3 regions of the Brevibacillus sp. HB1.4B genome follow, and region 1 is predicted to be linked to each of the others. Evidence: predicted binding sites of a transcription regulator. Region 1 holds the regulator's gene; each other region holds the start of a gene.

Region 1 (2,205 bases):
AGCAAATGCAGGCTCTGTCTTGATGCCGCTTTGCTTCAGAGTCCTGATCTGTTTATACGCATCCAAGCCTCCTATGTCTAACAATCGTGCTTCGATGTCCATATGACGATAGGCGTTTTGCATTTCGACAGCTACCGGTTGAGCAAACAATTCAAACCAAAAGTCAGCTGTGAAAAACGAGATAACGCACGTGGGCGTACTATTCACATCTGAGTGTGTCACTTCAAATCCGGGCAAACAGCCAAATGCTGTACGAACAGCCTGCTCAAACTGCTCCAGATCATGACTCTCGCAAATAATATCCAGATCGCTTTGCACAACATCAATGTCCAATGGGATGGTTCCGGCAAGCACTGGATGGTAATCGGATAGTACTTCCATGATGTGCGTCTGTTGAATCGCTTCCCACGCTGCTTTTTGGCGAATCGTCCCTCTGCCCAAGTAGGAGAGATCATGCCAATTTCTCATGAGACTACCTCCATGTCTGCTTTCTTTTAAAATAGTTTAGACAAAAGTGAATAAGTACGCAACGAAATCGATAATCACTCGTATACCTAAATGAAGGGAGTGTAGTAGATGGAAATATTTTTGTGGGTAGTGGTTGTGTTATTGTTCTTGCTAAGCATCGCAGGAATTTTCTTACCCGTTTTACCTGATACGATATTACTGTGGGCGGGCTTTTTGCTCTATCACTTTTTCATTGCAGATCCGGGAGCGGGATTGCCGGCATCCTTTTGGTGGGGAATGGTCGTTCTAAGCATTCTGCTTTACGGTGCTGACTTGCTGACGAATATGTACTTCGTGAAAAGGTATGGAGGGTCCAAATGGTCGTCCGTTGCTGCTGCGGTCGGTATTATCCTCGGGATTTTCGTTTTCCCACCGTTTGGTATGCTGATCTTACCGTTCGTATTCGTCGTTCTCGTAGAGTTGATGGTGCAGAAGCAGTCGATGGAGCGAGCAGTGAAAGCGGGAGTAGGCTCACTGATCGGATTTTTGGGTAGTGCAGTCGTAAAAGTCATCTTGCAAGTTACGATGATCATCTGGTTTTTTATCGCCAGATAATAGACAGAAAACAAAAAGGACAGCCTCGGCTGTCCTTTTTTACGTGGGAACTAGTGAATGAGTCGATAAACACCGATGACTTTACCGAGAATAGTGACATGCTCCAGGATGATCGGTTCCATCGTGGCATTTTCCGGTTGGAGACGGAAGTGATTCTTTTCTTTGAAAAATCTTTTAACGGTCGCTTCGTCTTCTTCTGTCATGGCTACGACGATGTCACCATTGTTGGCTACGTGCTGTTGGCGAACAATGACGTAGTCTCCGTCGAGAATTCCGGCATCAATCATACTGTTCCCGGAGACGCGCAGCATATAGACCTTGTCAGAAGTCACGATATTGTCTGGAAGCGGGAAGTACTCTTCTACATCCTCAATGGCAGTAATCGGTTGTCCAGCGGTTACTTTTCCGATTACTGGCACACGGACGACAGAGTCTTCGAAATTGTCTTGAAAACGATCTTCATCTGATAGCAATTCGATGGCACGAGGTTTGGTAGGATCTCGACGAATGAGGCCTTTTTTCTCTAAGCGTGCCAAATGCCCATGTACTGTTGAGCTGGAAGCTAGTCCAACAGCCTCCCCAATTTCACGTACAGATGGCGGATATCCTTTATCACGAACTTCCTTTCGTATGAACTCGATGATGGCTTGTTGTCTACTCGATAATTTTGACATAGAAAGACACCCCTGATTTCTCGAACATATTTTCCTATATTATACCATGGGAGCTTGCGTTCGACAAACATAAGTTCGATTATTTGTTGACATGAACATATGTTCTCATTTATTATGAGGCTACAAGTGATCAGAACGTATGTTTGTGAGGAGGCCATTATTATGAATTCATTGACAGTACGTAATCGTTTCGAGAAAAAAGAAGAACGTCGTGTTCGTTTTGGTATCACGAGAGGACAAGCTCTCTTGTTTCTTATTACATTTACTCTCTTTTTTTACCTGTTAACCGAACTAGTGTTTGCTTCTTCGCCAATGGAGGAGCCACAAGGCATAGAAGTAACCGTACAATCTGGAGATAGCCTATGGTCGTTAGCTGTTCAATACAATACAGATCAGATGGATGTTCGGGACTATATAATAGAAATTAAGGATGCGAACGGTTTAGAGAGCAACAGGATTTACCCAGGTC
Region 2 (2,205 bases), on a different contig from region 1:
CTGTTCCCAGGGTATGGCATGTGCAAAATGGACTGCCTCAACGGACTTGGCCATTTCTTCGATCCGCTGGCGAACATCGTTTGCCAAAACATAACGGCGGGGCATTTCTTTTTCATAAAGCTGTCCATCGTGATCATATACATACGTTCGTTTTTTTACGGTCAGTGTAGCTCGTATCCAGTGGGGGTTGTAGGAGGCGACTTCGGTAGTAGAGCCTAATAGCCGCTTCGTAAATTGCTTTTGATCACGGAAGGACATGGTCGTTTGGAAAGAGGACTCAGGTGAGACTGAAACGGTGACCGTGATGTCATTCTTGACCTTGGCAAATGCAGAGTGTGGCATTGACAGTGCGATTACGAAAAGGCATATACAAAAAATAAGGACTTTGCTTCGCAACAACCAACACCTCCACTGCTTATCGTTTCAATTAAATGTCTGACTCATGTTGCGTAAATCTTGGTATCATAACGCCCTTGCGCTTACGCCATACTGATTTCATACGGTGATCGAAGGAGGAGTCTTTAGACCATGTCTACCATGCCTAGAGGTAGCTACAAAGACCAGTTCCATCAGCGTTTGTACGTTCAGTTGAACCAGGGGCACAACAAGCTCAATTACCAACAGATCAACAAGATCAAAGAGCACATGCAAAGTGGCGTGGACGAATATGCCCACTTGCAGCATGATGTGTCGGATTCACTCGGAATGAACAAACACTAACAGACACCGTATAACCCGTTCCTTTTATAAGGAGCGGGTTTTTTATAAGATTGTTCAAAAAGTCGACTTTTTGAACTCGGATATAAAATGGAAATACACGTTCGCTTTCTGGATGCTTTGTGTTACAGTAGAGAGTAGAATCTTTGCTCACGGAGAGTGGACTATGCGCATTTTAGGAATTGACCCTGGTATTGCGATTGTTGGCTTCGGGGTTGTGGATAAAGAGGGCAGCCAATTGCGTCCCGTCCAATATGGAAGCATCCAGACAGAAGCAGGATTGTCAGTACCGCTTAGATTGAAACAGATTTTTGAGGCAATGCAGAGCCTTCTGGAAACATATCGTCCCGATGAAATGTCGGTCGAAAAACTTTTCTTTAATAAAAATGTGACGACGGCTTTTACAGTTGGTCAAGCGCGAGGGGTTATTTTGCTTGCGGCAGAGCTGGCTGGTGTGCCGGTCTATGAATATACCCCGATGCAGGTCAAGCAAGCCGTGACTGGCTACGGGGGAGCAGAGAAGAAACAAATTCAGGAAATGACGAAGCTCCTATTGCGGTTAAAAGAAGTACCAAAGCCTGACGACGTGGCGGACGCATTGGGTATTGCTATTACGCACGCACAGTTTCGCGCGTTCATTTCCATTTCGGAAGGGGTCAAGAAATGATTGATTTTGTAGAAGGTACACTTAGTTATCTCGATTCGGAATACATAGTTATCGAAACGGGCGGAATTGGTTATCGACTGTTTTGCCCAAACCCGTACCAATTCGTTCGGTATGAAGGCAACAAAACCAAATTGTTTACCCACCACCATGTGCGGGAGGATGCCATTCTGCTGTACGGCTTCGCTACCCGTGACGAACGCGATTTGTTCCGTAAACTGCTTGATGTTAGCGGAATCGGGCCAAAGGGCGGATTGGCCATTCTGGCTGCAGCGACGCCTGAGCAGTTGGTGATGGCGGTTCAACAGGAGAATGTTACCTATTTGACGAAATTTCCGGGGATTGGGAAAAAGACTGCCCAGCGCATTATCCTTGATTTGAAGGATAAATTGGTAGGATACACACCATCTGCGATTTTGACTGTTGCAGCGGGTGATTTGACAGCAGGCGAGCAAGCTGTATCTGCACTGAACGAAGCGCTCGATGCATTGACCGCACTGGGTTACTCTGATGGTGAACTGCAAAAAATCAGAAACACGCTGTCTGAGAAATCAAAAGAGGGCGATGGTGTAGAAAAGCTCATCAAACAAGGGCTTGCGTTGCTCATGAGGGGGTAGGATTTTGGATTCTCGGATCATCACGACGCATATGAATTGGGAAGAAGATGCGGCGGAGCTGAGCCTCCGTCCTCGCTATTTAAACGAATACATCGGTCAACAACACGTAAAGGAAAACCTGAAAATTTTTATTGAAGCAGCGAAAATGCGAAAAGAGTCATTGGATCACGTACTGCTGTACGGTCCGCCTGGTCTAGGGAAGACGAC
Region 3 (2,205 bases), 190 kb from region 1:
TTTGCCTTCATGACATTTGCCGGCAGTCTGGGTTCAGGATTTAAAGAATTTGCAAAGGTACTGACCAGACCACTACCTTTAATCGTCAACTTATTCATTCTTCATGCCCTTATGCCGCTAATTGCTTGGTCAATGGCACGGTTGTTTTATCCAGATGATATCCATGTCATCACGGGCTTTTTATTGGCTGCTTTAATTCCAACGGGGATTACGAGCTTTTTGTGGTCATCGATTTATTTCGGGAACATCGCACTAACGCTATCCATTATTTTGTTGGATACGATGCTCTCCCCATTGATTGTTCCGTTGGGAATGTCCTTGTTTTTAGGGGCAACAGTTGAGATGGATTTGGCTGAATTGATGAAGGGTTTATTTTATATGATCGTGTTGCCATCGCTTGTCGGTATGCTGCTCAACCATTTATCAAAAGGGAACGTCAAAAAAACGCTGGCACCAAAATTAGCGCCATTTTCTAAGATGGGAATGGGTGTTGTCGTCGCGATCAACAGCTCGATGGTCTCGTCTTACTTTCATATGATGGACGCAAAACTGGTGGGGATGGCGGTCCTTGTGTTGTTTGTAGCTATTTTGGGTTATTTGATGGGGTGGGGGATCGCAAGGCTGTTCGGATGGGAGCGTGATGTGATCGTCACGTTAACCTTCAACAGTGGAATGCGAAACATTAGTGCTGGGGCAGTTATGGCGATCACGTACTTTCCTGCGCCTGTTGCACTTCCCGTTGTTCTCGGTATGCTTTTTCAGCAAATACTCGCTTCTACCTTCGGAAAGTTTTTGGAGCTGGTCGAGAAAAGACCGCAGCATCAAACACAGGAATTATCCAGTTAAAAGTAAGAGCCGTTTTCCAATTAATTTTTGGAAAACGGCTTTTTTCTTATGGTCCTCAAGACTCGGCAGAACAAATGGGGAGACTTTTCGAGAGGAACCTCTCATAAGGCAAGTACCTACCGTTTTCTCTCCCCGTTCATGAGGAATTGAAAAAAAGGTTGCGAACTTGTGTTCGTAATCACTATAATGGAAATACAATTTCTCACACAGGATGAGGCGGGTGGAAACGCGTGGCTAACGGCGATCTTGAAGTAACGGACAAAGAAAGAGAGGCATTTATGTACATGCTACGAGATTCGGGAAGAGAAAATTATCCATTGAATGTGAGCTGGTGTGTGTCCTTTGAGGGGGAGCGGGGGAATACGTGCAGCATGTGGGGTGTGGTCAAATGGGTAGACCCGAAGGCCAGGCGTGTTCAATTAGCAAACCAAACGATTAGTCAATGGATCGAGATGGAGAAAATTATCAATGTCCATGCATAGCTGTGCGTTTAGAAACCTTACATGAAATTCAACTCATGCAGGGTTTCTTTCTTTTTTGCACAAAAACCCAAGTCTATATGTAATAAAACCTAACGCAAAAACACAGAAAATTCGAAAGTTTGGTTGACATTCGTTCTTTTCGTGTTAGAATATGTTACATAGCATGCATTCTCTCCACTTCCTATTTGACCCAATCATGGGGTCCTTTTTTTTGCCTATGTTTCATTCTTCGGATATGGCTTCCCATCGGCTTGAAATAACTTGCTCACCATTCCATAAAGACGACCTGACATGTTAGGAAAAACGAAGGAGTATTCATTCGCTCCTTGATTTAGCAAGACGATCGGTGCTTCCACGATGTAGGGGACTTTCATTAGATCAAGCATCTTTTTATATTCCTCTACCTTGGAATGGTCGACCGTATAATAAAATGATTTGGAAAAATTCATGCGAGCACGCTCCTTTCCCTTATTGTAGCATATCCACAGTCAGGCGTATAAATGAACATAATAAATGTTATGTAAACAATGTAATTTCCTCTTTCTAGTATGAAGAGAGAAGATTCACAAAGATTGCTACCTATGATAGAATAAAAGACCGAAATTTTACCAAAGGAGATAAATGATGATAATCAGCGAACAACTACTTTCTGTGAACGGGTTATCCTACACGATTCGCTCTGCAATAGAAACAGATGCAGAACAGTTGTCGGAATTGCGACTGCAAATCGATGGAGAGACTGAAAATTTGGACAGAGAAAGAGGAGAGGCTTTCATCGATGTGCAAGGATTCGAATACATCATCAATAGGGATGCAGAAAGTCCAAGAAACTTGTTTTTAGTTGCGGTTGTACAGGATCGGATTGTCGGGTTTTCCA

What was found. The regulator LexA, encoded in region 1, represses DNA repair genes until DNA is damaged. The targets are predictions, from matches to a motif close to CGAACATATGTTCG.
Region 2: ruvC (crossover junction endodeoxyribonuclease RuvC) is a predicted target of LexA. The motif match lies at 811-824, and genes of this name have one in related genera.
Region 3: HP398_RS21085 (YolD-like family protein) is a predicted target of LexA. The motif match lies at 1,008-1,021, and genes of this name have one in related genera.

The regions. Positions count from the first base shown of each region.
Region 1 covers NZ_JABSUT010000009.1:268,939-271,143, reverse strand. The annotation lists gene HP398_RS21885 (DUF4269 domain-containing protein) at 1-468, opposite strand, end outside; gene HP398_RS21880 (DUF456 domain-containing protein) at 577-1,062, shown strand; gene lexA (transcriptional repressor LexA) at 1,113-1,736, opposite strand; gene yneA (cell division suppressor protein YneA) at 1,899-2,205, shown strand, end outside.
Region 2 covers NZ_JABSUT010000003.1:359,095-361,299, forward strand. The annotation lists gene HP398_RS09590 (hypothetical protein) at 1-399, opposite strand, end outside; gene HP398_RS09595 (hypothetical protein) at 529-720, shown strand; gene ruvC (crossover junction endodeoxyribonuclease RuvC) at 884-1,384, shown strand; gene ruvA (Holliday junction branch migration protein RuvA) at 1,381-1,998, shown strand; gene ruvB (Holliday junction branch migration DNA helicase RuvB) at 2,003-2,205, shown strand, end outside.
Region 3 covers NZ_JABSUT010000009.1:74,686-76,890, reverse strand. The annotation lists gene HP398_RS21090 (bile acid:sodium symporter family protein) at 1-846, shown strand, start outside; gene HP398_RS21085 (YolD-like family protein) at 1,077-1,328, shown strand; gene HP398_RS21080 (hypothetical protein) at 1,544-1,777, opposite strand; gene HP398_RS21075 (GNAT family N-acetyltransferase) at 1,953-2,205, shown strand, end outside.